DNA from 2 places in the Amycolatopsis methanolica 239 genome. Region 2 is predicted to be linked to the other one. Evidence: predicted binding sites of a transcription regulator. Region 2 holds the regulator's gene; the other holds the start of a gene.
The links. The regulator HspR, encoded in region 2, represses chaperone genes until heat shock. The targets are predictions, from matches to a motif close to ANNTTGAGTNNNNNNNACTCAANNT.

Region 1: a site for HspR is predicted at 3,856-3,880, ahead of lon (endopeptidase La). Genes of this name have one in related genera too.

The regions. Positions count from the first base shown of each region.
Region 1 covers NZ_CP009110.1:618,786-626,436, forward strand. The annotation lists gene AMETH_RS03045 (sensor histidine kinase) at 1-629, opposite strand, end outside; gene AMETH_RS03050 (DedA family protein) at 746-1,384, shown strand; gene lon (endopeptidase La) at 1,437-3,839, opposite strand; gene AMETH_RS03060 (putative bifunctional diguanylate cyclase/phosphodiesterase) at 4,373-6,997, shown strand; tRNA gene AMETH_RS03065 (tRNA-Thr) at 7,073-7,145, shown strand; tRNA gene AMETH_RS03070 (tRNA-Met) at 7,198-7,270, shown strand; gene rpmG (50S ribosomal protein L33) at 7,448-7,612, shown strand.
Region 2 covers NZ_CP009110.1:6,945,319-6,952,969, reverse strand. The annotation lists gene AMETH_RS33990 (MFS transporter) at 1-1,724, opposite strand, end outside; gene AMETH_RS33985 (MarR family winged helix-turn-helix transcriptional regulator) at 1,760-2,257, opposite strand; gene AMETH_RS33980 (globin domain-containing protein) at 2,560-3,732, shown strand; gene AMETH_RS33975 (dienelactone hydrolase family protein) at 3,743-4,450, shown strand; gene AMETH_RS33970 (heat shock protein transcriptional repressor HspR) at 4,506-4,943, opposite strand; gene dnaJ (molecular chaperone DnaJ) at 4,940-6,118, opposite strand; gene grpE (nucleotide exchange factor GrpE) at 6,146-6,841, opposite strand; gene dnaK (molecular chaperone DnaK) at 6,838-7,651, opposite strand, start outside.

The DNA of each region.
Region 1 (7,651 bases), 910 kb from region 2:
AGCAGCATGCCCAGCGACACGATCCGCTGCTGCACCCCGTCGTGCAGGTCGCGTTCGATCCGCCGCCGCTCGTCGTTCACCGCCTCGACGACCTCGGCGCGGCTGTGGGTGAGCGCGTCGACCCGGCGCTGCAACCGTTCCTGCTTCGTGGGGCCGAAGAAGTGGTGCGCCAGCGTGCGTTCCAGTGCGCCGACGCCGATGAGCCCCTGCACGGCGAGGAACACGAGCAGCGCGCCCATCAGCAGCAGCACGGGCACGTCGAACCAGTCCTGGTCGTCGCCGAGCGGCTGCCCGCCCGCCAGCCGCCACACCGTGATCACCGCCGTCGCCAGGCCCAGCCCGATCAAGGCGAAGACACCCGCGCCGAGACCGCCCGCGACGCTGCGCGACGCCAGGTACCGCAGCGCGCGCGAGTCGCGGTAGTCGTCCGAGGTGGGGTAGTCGAGGAACCGCTGGAGCCGCGCCCGTTCCCGCTCGGCGAACCAGCGGGTGGCCCGGAACACGGTGGGGCGCGCGGCCGGCACCGCGAGGGCGAGCGTCGCCACGACGACGAAGGCCGCCTCGGCGAACGCACTCAGCCCGCCGAGCGCCAGGCCCGCCGTCACCCGGATCGCGCGGCGCAGGTCCACTGTGGGCACAACCCGAGGTTAGCGGGGTTCCGCCCGGCCGGTACTGAGGTTTTCCGCAGGATGATCGGGTGCCGCGCCCCATGTCCGGCCGCCGCCCGCGAACCTAGCTTCGAATCATGGAGCTCCAACTCGCACAGGCCGAACCGCTCGGGGGACTCGCCGGCTGGGCCGTCTCGCTCATGGATTCGCTCGGCGGCCCGGGCGCGGCCATCATCGTCGGCCTGGACAACCTGTTCCCGCCCATCCCGAGCGAGCTGGTGCTGCCGCTCGCCGGGTTCTCCGCGGGCCAGGGCACGTTCAGCCTGCTCGAAGCGCTGGCCTGGACCACGTTCGGCTCGGTCGCGGGCGCCGTCATCGTCTACTGGCTGGGCGCGCTGCTCGGCCGCGAGCGGACCCGCGCGCTGCTGCTGCGCATCCCGCTGGTCAAGGCCTCCGACTTCGACCGCACCGAGGCGTGGTTCGCCAAGCACGGCACGAAGGCGGTGTTCTTCGGCCGGATGGTGCCGATCTTCCGCAGCCTGATCTCATTGCCCGCCGGGATCGAGCGGATGGCGTTCGGCAAGTTCCTCGTGCTCACCACGCTGGGCAGCCTGATCTGGAACACGATCTTCGTCGTCGCCGGCTACCTGCTCGGCGCGAACTGGCACGTGGTGGACCGCTACGCCGGCTTCTTCCAGTACGCGGTGATCGGCGCCGTCGCGATCGCGCTCGCGGTGTTCGTCACCACCCGGCTGCGTGAGCGCGTCCGGGCGTGAACACGGAGCCGCCCTCCCCCGGGGCAGGGGAGGGCGGCTCCGCTCGCGGGCGTCAGGCGGCCTGGGCCACGGGGGTGGTGGCCGGCGCCAGCGCCAGGTCGAGGACCTCACGGACGTTCGACACCGGGTGCACGTCGAGCTGGGCCAGCACGTCCGCGGGGACGTCGTCCAGGTCCGGCTCGTTGCGCTGCGGGATGATCACGGTCTTGATCCCGGCCCGGTGCGCGGCCAGCAGCTTCTGCTTGACCCCGCCGATCGGCAGGACGCGGCCGGTCAGCGACACCTCACCGGTCATCGCCACGTCGGACCGCACCACACGGCCGGACAGCAGCGACGCCAGCGCCGTGGTCATCGTGATCCCGGCGCTCGGCCCGTCCTTCGGGACCGCGCCGGCGGGCACGTGGACGTGCACGCCCCGGTCCTTCAGGTCGCCGACCGGGAGTTCCAGCTCGGCGCCGCGGGACCGCAGGTAGGACAGCGCGATCTGCACCGACTCCTTCATGACGTCACCCAGCTGCCCGGTGACCGTGAGCCCGGAGCTGCCCGACTCGGGATCGGCCAGCGACGCCTCGATGTAGAGGACGTCCCCGCCCGCGCCCGTGACGGCCAGGCCGGTTGCCACGCCCGGGGTCGCGGTCCGCTGGGTCGACGCGGGCAGCGCCGATTCCGGCAGGTGCCGAGGGCGGCCGAGGTAGCCCTCCAGGTCCGCCGCGTCGACGGTCACCGGCAGCGTCGCCTCGTCCAGCGCGACCCTGGTCGCGATCTTGCGCAGCACCTTCGCGATGGTCCGGTTCGCGCTGCGCACGCCCGCCTCGCGGGTGTACTCGGCGGCGATCCGGCTCAGCGCCGCGTCGGTGAACCGCACGTCGTCCCGGCCCAGCCCGGCCCGCTCCAGCTCACGCGGCAGCAGGTGATCGCGGCCGATGACGACCTTCTCGTGCTCGGTGTAGCCGTCCAGTGTGACCAGCTCCATCCGGTCCAGCAGCGGGCCGGGGATGGTCTCCAGTGCGTTGGCCGTGGCGAGGAACACCACGTCCGAGAGGTCCAGCTCCACCTCGAGGTAGTGGTCGCGGAAGGTGTGGTTCTGCTCGGGGTCGAGGACCTCCAGCAGCGCCGCGGTCGGGTCGCCGCGGTAGTCGGCGCCCACCTTGTCCACCTCATCCAGCAGGATGACCGGGTTCATCGAGCCGGCCTCCTTGATGGCGCGGACGATCCGGCCGGGCAGCGCGCCCACGTAGGTGCGGCGGTGGCCGCGGATCTCCGCCTCGTCCCGGACACCGCCGAGCGCGACGCGAACGAACTTCCGGCCCATTGCCTTCGCGACCGACTCGCCTAGCGAGGTCTTGCCCACCCCGGGAGGACCGACCAGCGCCAGCACCGCTCCGGAGTGCCGCCCGCCGACCTGGCCCTGTCCGGCCTCGGCGCGCCGGGCGCGCACGGCCAGGTACTCGATGATGCGTTCCTTTACGTCGTCCAGGCCCGCGTGGTCGGCGTCGAGCACCGCCCGCGCCGCCGCGATGTCGTGGACGTCGGTGGTCCGGTCATTCCAAGGGAGCTCCAGGACCGTGTCCAGCCAGGTGCGGATCCAGCCGCCCTCCGGCGAGGCGTCGGAGGTGCGCTCCAGCTTGTCCACCTCGGCCAGCGCGGCCGTGCGGACGTGCTCGGGCAGGTCGGCCTGCTCCACGCGGGCGCGGTAGTCGTCCTGGTCGGTGGTGCCGTCCAGCTCGCCCAGCTCCTTGCGGATCGCCTCCAGCTGGCGGCGCAGCAGGAACTCCTTCTGCTGCTTCTCCATGCCCTCGGCGACGTCCTTGCGGATGGTGTCGGTCACCTCGAGCTCGGCCAGGTACTCCCGGCTCCACTCCAGCGCCTTCTCCAGCCGCGCCGCGACGTCGAGTGTGGCCAGCAGCTCCAGCTTCTGGTCGGTGCTCAGGAACGGCGAGTTGCCCGCGAGGTCGGCGACCGCGGACGGGTCCTCGACCTGCTGCACCGCGTCGATCATCTGCCAGCCGCCGCGCTGCTGGAGGATCGAGATCACGACGGTCTTGTACTCGGCGGCCAGCGTCCGGGCCTGGTCGCCGACGACCTCGGCGACCGGCTCGGCGGACACCCAGCGGGCGGCGCCGGGGCCGTCGCCGTTTTCGCCGATACGGGCGCGCCGGGTGCCGCGCAGCAGGACGGCGGCCTTGCCACCGGGGATCCGGCCGACGCGCTCGATGGTCGCGACGGCGCCCAGCTCGGCGTACTCCCCGTGCACCCGCGGGACGATCAGGACCTCGGCCTGCGCAGACGGCAGCGACCGGATGCCCGGGAACGACGGTGTGCTCGGCGCCTTGCTCTGCGCGGAGTCGACCGCGGCACGGGTCTCGGCGTCGTCGAGCTCGAGCGGGACGATCATGCCGGGCAGCACGACGTCGTCGTCGAGGGGCAGTACGGGGAGGAGCCTGGTGTCGGTCATCTTGTTGCTCCCTACCTGGTTGAGTCTGCCTAGCTCAACTTTCTGGCGGCCGGGTTTGTTTCCGCAGGTAGTTCGCTTAGAGCGGACGGCTTCCGGGAACAAACCGGGGCACGTCCGGCAGTGGTTCCAGGTGCCGGGACTGAGATGATCGTCGCATTGCCGGAAACGTTTCCCGGGTGTAACCGGCGAGACCACGCTCAGTCATCGGTTCGGGTAATCCCGATCTCGATTGAATCGCGATCAACGCGGGTGAGTGCAGCGCGACGGCTCGTGGGGAACTCGTCGTAGCCGGGCGTGGCGCTTAACACCGACTACCGGGAGCGATCACCGGAAAGATCCCGCTCACCCGTAAGTCTCCGCTGGTCACCGTAGTTGGCGCGTTGTTAACTATGGGGTGATGTCATGGCGGCCGGAAAGAGGCTGAGGTACGCCCTCCGGGGTACAGTGATCCCCTCATTCGCACCGAGATCACCATCTCGTGCGCGAGTGGGTGCAAACGGGCGCACTGGGGCGAATGGGTGGAAGGAGGTTGCATGCCGGACTCCGATGGCAGGCCCGACGGCCCCGTCCCGGCGGCAGCCGCCGGTGCTGGTGGTGCCGAGGCGCGGGCGGACGAGCGCCGCTTCCGGGTCTACACGCTGACCGTGTTCTCCGTCGGCGTGCTCACCGCCGCCGCCGTGTCGCTGTGGCTGCCGTTCGACGGCTCGGCGAAGCTGTGGTGGATCGGCCCGGTGCTGGCCCTGTCGTTCCTGCTCGCCGAGCAGCTCGGCATCAACGTCGACGTCCGGTCCGGCATCTCCTGGACCATTTCCTTCACCGAGATCCCGCTGGTCATCGGCTTCTTCGTGGCGCCGTTCGAAGTGGTGCTGGCGGCGCACCTGGTCGCCGGGATCAGCACGCTCGTGGTCCGCCGCGTCTCCGGGCGCGTGCTCTACAACGCCGGCGCGTTCCTGTTGGAGATCACCAGCGCGTTCGCCGTGGCCGGCCTGGTCGAGCGGATCATGGGCGCCACCGAGATGACGTGGCCCGCCGCGCTCGCCGGCACCTTGACCGCGCCGCTGACCAGCACGCTGCTGGCGCTGGCCGCCGTCCGGGTGCTGCGCCGCCGGATGCGGATCGGCACCGCGCTCCGGCTCACCGGCCGCATCCTGGTCGTCGGGTTCGTCAACGCTTCGGTCGGTCTGAGCGGCTACCTGGTGATCGCGGGCACGGCCAACGCGTGGCCGCTGGTGCTCGCCGTCTTCGCCGGGCTGTCCGCGCTCTACTGGGCCTACTCCGACCTGCTGCGCGAGCAGCGGGACATGGAAGCGCTCTCCGACGTCAGCCTGATGGTCGCGCGCTCCGGCCAGCAGGCCGCCGCGCGCCCGGCCAGCGGCGCGGACGACCTCGCGGCGGGCGTGAACGTCAGCGAGTGGGAGACGATCGCCGAGCGGATCAAGGACCAGCTCTCCGCCGGCCGCGTCGTGCTGCGGCTGCGCCTGGAGCCGACCGCGGACATGCGCGCCGTCGTCGCGGGCGAGCCGATGCCGTCGGCCGAACTGCCCGCCGACGACCCGATGCTGCGGCTGCCCGGCTCGCACGTGCGGCACTTCCGCATAGCCGAGGCCAACAGCGACATCGCCGCCGGACTGCTCAACCGCGGCGCGCAGGAGGCGCTGGTGGTGCCGCTGCGCAGCGCGAACCAGCTGCTCGGCGTGGTCGAGGCGCACGACCGGCTGTCCCGCTGGCGCGGCTTCGGCAAGTACGACGTCCAGTTGCTCGGCACGATGGCCAGCCACCTGGCGACCGCGCTGGACAACCGCCGCCTGCTCGCCACCCTGCGCCACGACGCCTACCACGACCCGCTCACCGGCCTGCTGAACCGGCCCGGCTTCCGGCAGGTCGCGCGTGGACCGCTGGCCGAGCACAGCGCGTCCGCCGACTCCGCGGTGCTGCGCATCGACCTGGACGTGTTCTCCGCGGTCAGCGACGCGCTCGGCTACGCGTGGGCGGACCGGATGGTCGTCGCCGCCGGCCGCCGCCTGCGTGACGCGCTCGGCCCGGACGTGCCGCTGGCCCGCCTGGAGGGCGCGTCGTTCGCGGCGCTGCTCACCGGTGTGCGCGGCCAGGGCGTGCACGAGGTGGCCGAGCGGCTGCGCTCGCAGCTGTCCGTGCCGTACCCGGTCGACCGGCTGACGGTCGAGGCGAACGCGATGGTCGGCTACGCCTCCACGGCCGACGATGACACCCTCGACCCGGGCGACGTGGACGCGCTGCTGCAGCGGGCCGACGTCGCCGTGCGGGCCACCCGCGGCGGCGAGGAGGTCCGCGGGTATGTGCCGAGCATGGGCCAGATCTTCCTGCGCCGGTTCCAGATGGTCACCCAGTTCCGGCAGGCCATCGAGGAGGGCCAGGTCAGCGTCCACTACCAGCCGAAGGTGTCCCTGCCGAGCAAGCAGGTCCTCGGCGTGGAGGCGCTGGTGCGCTGGCAGCACCCCGAGTTCGGCCGGCTCGACCCGGACGAGTTCGTGCCCGCGGTCGAGGCCGCGGGCCTGGTCGGCGTGCTGACCGGGTTCGTGCTGGAGCAGTCGCTGATCCGGGTCCGCAAGTGGATGGACGAGGGGCTGCGGATCTCCGTCGCGGTCAACCTGTCCGTGCGCAACCTGGCCGACGAGGACTTCCCGGCGAAGGTCGTGGAGGCGCTGCGGAACTTCGACGTGCCGCCCGAGCTGCTCACGTTCGAGCTGACCGAGTCCGGCGTGATGGCCGATCCGCAGAAGGCGCTGCCGATCCTGCGCGAGCTGCACGCGCATGGCATCGTGCTGGCGGTCGACGACTTCGGCACCGGCTACTCGTCGCTGGCCTACCTGCGGCAGCTGCCGGTGGACGAGGTCAAGATCGACAAGAGTTTCGTCCTCGGCATGGGCACGGACCTCGGCGACCTGGCGGTCGTCCGGTCGATCGTCGAGCTGGGCCACTCGCTGGGCCTCGCGGTCGTCGCCGAGGGCGTCGAGGAGGACGTCGCACGGGACCAGCTGGAGGCGATGGGCTGCGACGTCGCCCAGGGCTACCTGATCTCCCGCCCGCTGGCCGAGGACCGCCTGGAGGCCTGGTTGCAGGCCCGGACGGCCCGGTCGGTGGGGCGCAAGATGGAGACGGTGCTGACGCTCCTGACCTAAAGGGGACCCCCCTGCGCGGCCCTCCGGCGGACGATGTAATCTCTTCGAGGCTTCAACGTTCAGGCGTTGGAACTCGCCCCAATAGCTCAGTCGGCAGAGCGTCTCCATGGTAAGGAGAAGGTCTACGGTTCGATTCCGTATTGGGGCTCGGTGGTCAGCAGGCCACTCCGCTTCGGCGGGGGAGTCTGAAGGCCGGTCAAGGCGGTGTAGCTCAGTCGGTAGAGCAAGCGGCTCATAATCGCTGTGTCGCCGGTTCAAGTCCGGCCACCGCTACGCGGATGGGCGGACTATGCTCACGGATTGCGTGAGTCTGATCCGCTTCGCCATTGCATCCGGGGGTCGGACCCCCGGACCCCCGCCAGGGGGCTAGCCCCCTGGACCCCCACCCGGGGCGACTTGGGAGGTCAGGTCGCTTGTGGGGGTTTTCGTTGTGTAGAGAAAGGCTTTGCTGTGGCTGCCACCGACGTGCGACCGAAGATCACGCTGGCGTGCGAGGTCTGCAAGCACCGCAACTACATCACCAAGAAGAACCGGCGCAACGACCCGGATCGCCTGGAGATGAAGAAGTTCTGCCCGAACTGCGGTACGCACCGGGTTCACAAGGAAACCCGCTGACGCCAGCACCCCAGGTTTCGACGAAGGCCGCCCCGGACC
Region 2 (7,651 bases):
ATCACGGCGCTCGGCTGGAACCGGGCCGCCGAGGTGATCAGCAGGTAGATGGCGTCCGGCGGGACAGGCAGCCGGTAGGTCCCGTCGGCCGCGGTCAGCGTCCGCGCCACCTGCTGCCCCGACGAGTCGGTCAGCGTCAGCGCGGCCCCGGCCAGCGGACGGCCCGACGGGCCGGTGACCACGCCGTGGACCGCCGGGCCGGTGACCGGAGCCGCGGCCGCCTCGGTGCTCTCGGTCAGGTCGATGCTCCGGCGCAGCGGGACCTCCTTGATGAACACCACCGCGACCAGCGTCACGATCGCGATGATCCCGCCCGCGAAGAAGATCGAGCCGATGCTGTCGCCGTAGGCGGCCCGCACGATCGACTGGAACGGCTCCGGCAGCGCGGCCAGGTTCAGGCTGCTGCCCGCGCCGGCCGACCCGCCCTGGATGCCCATCGCGGCCAGCGCGCTCGACACGTGGCTGCTGACCTTCGCGGCGAGCAGCGCGCCCAGCGCGGACACCCCGGCCGAACCGCCCAGCGTGCGGAAGAAGGTGACCACCGACGACGAGGAACCCATGTCCTTCATCGCGACGGTGTTCTGCACGACCAGCACCAGGTTCTGCATCAGCGCGCCGACACCGAGGCCGAGCAGCGCCAGGTAGGTGCCCATCAGCACCAGGTTGGTCTGGTGGTCGATCGTGCTGAGCAGGAACAGGCTCGCGACCAGCAGCACCGCGCCGCCGAGCATCCACGCCTTGGTCTTGCCGGTGCGCGAGATGACCTGCCCCGCGACGGTCGAGGACAGGAACAGCCCCAGCATCATCGGGATGGTCATCAGCCCGGCGTGCGTCGGCGAGTAGCCGCGGGCGAGCTGGTAGTACTGCCCGAGGAACACCGCGCCGCCGAACATCGCGGTGCCGACCGACAGGCTGCCGATCACCGCCAGTGTGAAGGTGCGGTTGCGGAACAGCCGCAGCGGCACCACCGGGTCCGGCACCTTCGACTCGACGAACACCGCCAGCGCCAGCGCGACCAGGCCGCCGAGGACGTAGAACAGGGTCGACCAGGACCACCAGGCGAAGCTGCCGCCCGCCAGCGAAACCCAGATCAGCAGCAGCGAGACGCCGCCGACGAGCAGGGTCGCGCCGAGCCAGTCGATCTTCACCTGCTGCTTGCGGACCGGCAGGTGCAGCGTCTTGCCCAGCACGATGAACGCGACCACCGCGACCGGGACCGTGATCCAGAAGTTCCAGCGCCAGCCGAGCGGCGAGTCGACGATCACGCCGCCGAGCAGCGGGCCCGCGACGGTAGCCAGCGCGAACACCGCGCCGATGTAACCGCTGTAGCGGCCGCGTTCCCGCGGCGAGATCATCGCCGCGATCACGACCTGGATCAGCGCCTGCATGCCGCCGAGGCCCAGGCCCTGGACGGCGCGGAACGCGATCAGCTCGGGCATGGACTGGGAGATGCCGCCGAGCACCGAGCCGACCGTGAAGATCACGATCGACAGCTGGTAGAGCATCTTCTTGCTGAACAGGTCGGACAGCTTGCCCCAGATCGGGGTGCTCGCCGTGGACGCCAGCAGGGTGGCGGTGACCACCCAGGTGTACTGGCTCTGCGAGCCGTCGAGGTCGGCCAGGATCGTCGGGAGTGCGTTCGAGACGATCGTGGAGGACAGCACGGCGACCAGCAGTGCCAGGAGCAGGCCGACGAACGCGCGCCCGACCTGGCGCGGCGTCATCGCCTCCTGGTTCGCTGTCGTGCTCACTTCGGGGATCACTTCCTCTTCTCCGCCGCTGGGTCCGGCGGGCAGGTGACCGGCGTCTGGCCGAGGGCCTCGCGCAGTCCTTGGTTCATCAGGGTCAACCGGGCGGTGAGTGCTTCGACCTCGTCGTCGGTCCAGTCCGCGAGCGCACGCCGGATGAAGTCGACGTGCAGCTGCCGCCATCGCTCGAGCTCGGCGCGGCCGGCTTCGGACAGGCTGATCAGGCTGGCGCGCCCGTCCTCGGGCGCAGGCCTGCGCTCGACCAGACCGGCGGCGGTCAGCTGGCCGATCTGCCTGCTGATCACCGAGATGTCGACCATCTTGCGCTTCGCGAGGTCCGACGGGCGGCTCTCGCCGTGCGCGTTGAGGTCGGACAGCAGCATGGCGGCCGCGGGGTGCAGGCCGTCGTGCTCGCGCTGCCAGGACTGGTTGATCCAGGCGTGCTGCAGCTGGCCGGCCGCGCGCAGTTCGCGCATCAGCTGGACGGCCTTCTCGTCGCGGTCCCCCATGGACCCACCTCCTGGTTGGTTGTCACATACAACTATAGGATCAGTAGTTGTATGCCACAACTATCTAAGTTGGTGACTTGTCCCACTGGTGGAGGGGATCTCCGAACCACCCGGAAGGAGCAACTTCGCGAGGATTGCGGCGGAGGCGGTTACCCTGCGACGGATCGCGTCCGCATTACCTGGGCACGATTAACCGAGTAGGGTGGATTATTCATGATCTTTTCACGCGCTCACCTGCTATTGCGTGTTCATGAATAATCGACGGCGAGCATGAACGCGCACCACGGAGCAGCCCCGAACCCATGACAGCCGACCCCGTCAGTCCCGTTCCCCGGTCCGTGCACCGGGAGGCGCCCCCTGCCGTCACCGCGATGGTGCGCCTGATCCGGGACTCCTGGGTCAAGGCGGAGCCGTACCTGCCCGAGGTGACGCAGTTCTTCTACGGGATGCTGTTCACCCTCGCGCCCGCGACGCGGGACTTCTTCCCGATCAACATGGAGGTCCAGCGCAACCGCATGGTGCGCGCGCTGGTGCACGTCGTGCAGATGGTCGACCAGCCCGACGACCTGGTTCCGTTCCTGCGCCAGCTCGGGCGCGACCACCGCAAGTTCGGCGTGGTGCCCAACCACTACGAGGCGGTCGGCACCGCGTTGCTGGCGGCGATGAAGACGCAGCTCGGCCCGGACTGGACCGAGGAGGTCGAGCGCGCGTGGGCGGAGGCGTTCACGATCATCGCCCGGCAGATGCAGGAGGCCGCCGCCACCGACACGAACCCGCCGAACTGGTCGGCCCGGGTGGCCGAGCACCGGCGGCTGAGCTGGGACCTGGCGATGGTGCGGCTGGAGCCGGACCAGCACATCCCGTTCCGGCCGGGGCAGTACCTGAGCGTCGAGGTGCCGCAGCGGCCGCGGTTGTGGCGGTACCTGTCGCCGGCGAACGCGCCGCGCCCGGACGGCTCGCTGGAGTTCCACATCCGCGCCATCGAGGGCGGCTGGGTGTCCCGGGCGATCGTCAGCCACACCCAGGCCGGTGACGTGTGGCGGTTCGGGCCGCCGCTGGGCACGCTGGGCGTGGACCGGGAGAGCGGCCGGGACGTGCTGATGGTCGCGGGCGGCACGGGTGTCGCCCCGATGCAGGCGATGCTCGATGAGCTGGGTCAGTGGGGCGAAAACCCGAAGGTGCACCTGTTCTACGGCGGCCGGACGCGCGAGGACCTGTACGCGCTGGAGGGGTTGCGGATGGTCGCGTCCTGCAACCCGTGGCTGACGGTGACGCCGGTGGTGGAGAACGGGCCGGGCCTGGTCGGCGGCGAGCAGGGCACGCTGGCCGACGTGGTGACGCGGTACGGCGCGTGGCCCGGCCACGACGTGCTGGTGTCCGGTTCGCCCGCGATGATCCGCGCGACGGTCTCCCGGATGCTGGTCGCCGGAACGGCACTCGATCAGATCAGGTACGACCCGTTCACGATCGACTAGCCTGCGACGGATGGACATTCCTGTCACAGACGGAACCATCCGCGGTTATCTGGCCACCCCGCAGAGGGAGGTCTCGGGCGAGCCGCCGTGGCCGGGGGTCGTGATCGTGCACGACGCGGTCGGCCTCTCGCAGGACGCGAAGAACATCACCGACCGGTTCGCCACCGCCGGGTACGTCGCGCTCTCGCCGGACATGTACTCGCGCGGCGGGCTCGTACGGTGCGTGAAGTCGGTGTTCAAGGAGCTGGCGGCCGGGAAGGGGCGGGCGTTCGACGATGTGGACGCGGCGCGGTCGTTGCTGGCGTCGCGGTCTGATTGCACTGGCCGGGTCGGGATCGTCGGGTTCTGCATGGGTGGGGGGTTCGCCCTGGTGGCGGCTTCTCGGGGGTTTGACGCGTCGGCGCCGTACTACGGGCAGTTGCCCAAGGATCTGTCCGTTTTGGATGGTGCTTGTCCTGTTGTGGCTTCCTTCGGGGAGAAGGACTTTTCGTTGCGTGGGGCGGCGGCGAAGCTGGAGCGGGAGTTGTCGGCTCGGGGGGTGCCGCACGACGTCAAGGAGTATCCGGGTGTTGGGCACAGCTTCGCGAACCAGTTCCACGGCCCGGTCAACGTGCTGCTGAAGATCGCCGGGATGAGTTATGACCGGGCGGCCAGTGAGGATGCTTGGCGGCGGGTGTTGAGCTTCTTCGCGGAGCATTTGGGGCGCGAGGCGGCGTAGAGCGCGTTCTGCTGAAAGAAAAAGGCCCCGCGCGGTGCGGGGCCCTTCTCTGTTCTCATCGCCTGCGGCGTGGTTTCCAGACCACCAGGGCGGTTTCCTGCTTCATGGGTACCAGGTCCTTGCGGTAGGAACGGTGCACGGCCGCCGCGGCTTGTTCGGCTGCTGCGTACGCGGTGGCGAGTTCTTCGGTCAGTTCGGCGATCCGGGACTGCAGCGCTTCGACCTGGTTCTCCAGCTCGATGATCCGCTTGATGCCCGCCAGGTTGACGCCCTCCTCCTGGGACAGGCGCTGCACCTCACGCAGCAGCGCGATGTCCCGCATGGAGTAGCGCCGCCCGCCGCCTGCGGTTCGGCCCGGGGAGACCAGGCCCATGCGGTCGTACGAGCGCAGGGTCTGGGCGTGCAGGCCGGACAGCTGAGCGGCCACGGAGATCACGAAGACCGGCGTCTCCTCGTCGGCCCCGTGCGGCAACCCGCCGAACACCTCGGTCAACCCCTTTCGCGGAGCAGCTTCGTGATCTCCGGGCGCGGGTCGTGCTTCTTGGCGATCTTGGCGTACGCCTCGAGCGCCTCCCGCTCCGAAGACTCCAACCGCGACGGCACGGCCACCTGCAACGTGACGAGCAGGTCGCCCTGCGAACCGTCCCGCTTCTTGATGCCCTTGCCGCGCACCCGCAGGACCCGGCCGCTGCCGGTGCCCGCGGGCACCTTCACCGAAACCTTCCCGTCCAGCGTCGGCACGGTGATCGTCGCACCCAGAGCCAGCTCGGGGTAGCTCACCGGGACCGTGATCGTCAGATCATTACCCGACCGGCCGAACACCGGGTCCGGGTTCACGTGCACCCGCACGTACAGGTCACCGGCAGCCGCGCCGCCGCGGCCCGGCTCGCCCTGGCCTGCCAGCCTGATCCGCTGGTTGTCGTCCACACCCGCCGGCACCCGCACCGTCAGGGTGCGCGTCTGGGTGCTGACACCCTCGCCGCCGCACTCCGGGCACGGGTCGTCGATGATCCGGCCGCGGCCACGGCAGTCCGGGCACGGCTCGGAGAACGCGAACGCCCCCTGGCTGCGGCTCACCAGCCCGGCGCCCTTGCAGGTGGGGCAGGTGCGCGGCGCGGTGCCCGGGCGGGCGCCGTTGCCGTGGCACGTCGAACACGTCGCCGGGCTGGACAGCCGCAGCGGCAGGGTCGCGCCCTTCACCGCCTCGGCGAAATCGATCCGCACGTCCGTCTCGACATCGGCGCCGCGCTGACCGCGGGCGCCCGCGCTCTGCTGGCCCCGCCTGCCGAACAGGCCGCCGAGGATGTCGCCGAGCCCGCCGAAACCGCCCTGCGCGCCCGCGCCCGCGGTCTGCCCGAAGATGTCGCCGAAGTCGAAACCGCCGGTGCCGCCCGCGCCGGGGAAGCCGAAGCCACCCGGGCCGCCGCCCGAACCGAACAGCCGCCGCGCCTCGTCGTACTCCTTGCGCTTGGCCGGATCCGACAGCACGCCGTAGGCCTCCGACACGGCCTTGAACTTCTGCTCGGCCTCGGTGTTGCCGGGGTTGGCGTCCGGGTGGTTCTCCCGCGCCAGCTTGCGGTAGGCCTTCTTGATCTCGTCCTGCGAAGCGTCGGAGGAGACGCCCAGCTCACGGTAGAAGTCCTTACCGATCCACTCCCGTGCACTCACCGGACGTCTCCTCCTCTCGCCTGTTCGTTACTGCTGTGCGTTCTCATCCGACAACTGCTCGACCGGTAGCTCACCCTCGACCGGGGCCTCGCCCGGCTCGTGGTCGGTGACGCCAACCAGCGCGGCCCGCAGCGTCCGGTCGCCGAACCGGTAACCACGGCGCAGCACCGTCGTCACGGTCGGCCCCGACACCTCCGGCGAGGTGTTGTGCTGCACGGCCTCGTGCACGCTCGGGTCGAAGGGCTCGCCCTCCGTGCCGAACGGCTCGAGCCCGATCCGCTGCAGGCTCGCGACCAGCTTGTCCGCGACCGCCTTGAACGCGCCGGTGAGGTCGCCGTGCTGCTCCGCCCGCTCGAAGTCGTCGAGCAGCGGCAGCAGCTCGTTCACCACCGAGGCCTTCGCGGCGCTGACCACGGCCTCCCGGTCGCGGTCGACGCGCTTGCGGTAGTTCGCGAACTCCGCCTGCAGGCGCTGCAGGTCGGCGGTGCGCTCTGCCAGCTCCTTCTCGACCTCGGACGGAGCCGCCACCGCCTCGTCCACGATGGACTCACCGAGCGACGGGCCGGCGTGGGCCGCCGGGGCTTCCGCGGCAGGAGCCTCGGCAGCCTCCGGCTGGGTCCGCACCTGGCCGGTCTCGGGGTCGATCTTGCGCCGGTCCCGCACGACCAGGGGCTCGGTGACCGGCTCCTGCTCGTCGATCTCGTTCGAGTGGCGTCCCGTCACTTCTTCTCGTCCTCGTCCACGATCTCGGCGTCCACCACGTCGTCCGCGCCCTTGTTGTCGGACGCGCCCGCCGCACCCGAGTCAGCGCCCGGGTTGGCGCCACCGGCCTGCTGCGCGTTGGCGTACAGGGCCGTGCCCAGCTCCTGCGACGCGGTGTTCAGCTTCTCGATGGCTTCCTTGATCTTGGCCGTGTCGGTGCCCTTGAGCGCCTCGTTGGCCTCGTCGATCGCGGTCTTGACCTTGCCCTTGAGGTCCTCGGGCAGCTTGTCCTCGTTGTCCTTGACGAACTTCTCGGTCTGGTAGACCAGCGTCTCGGCCTGGTTGCGGGTCTCGGCCTCCTCGCGGCGCTTGCGGTCCTCCTCCGCGTGCGCCTCGGCGTCCTTGACCATCCGCTCGATGTCTTCCTTCGGCAGCGCGGAGCCACCGGTGATGGTCATCGACTGTTCCTTGTTCGTGCCCAGGTCCTTCGCCGTGACGTGCACGATGCCGTTCGCGTCGATGTCGAAGGTGACCTCGATCTGCGGCACGCCACGCGGGGCCGGCGGGATGCCGGTCAGCTCGAACATGCCGAGCTTCTTGTTGTGCGCGGCGATCTCGCGCTCGCCCTGGAACACCTGGATCTGCACCGACGGCTGGTTGTCGTCCGCCGTGGAGAAGATCTCGGACCGCTTCGTCGGGATGGTCGTGTTGCGCTCGATGAGCTTGGTGAACACGCCGCCCTTGGTCTCGATGCCCAGCGACAGCGGGGTCACGTCCAGCAGCAGGACGTCCTTGACCTCACCCTTGAGCACACCGGCCTGCAGCGCGGCG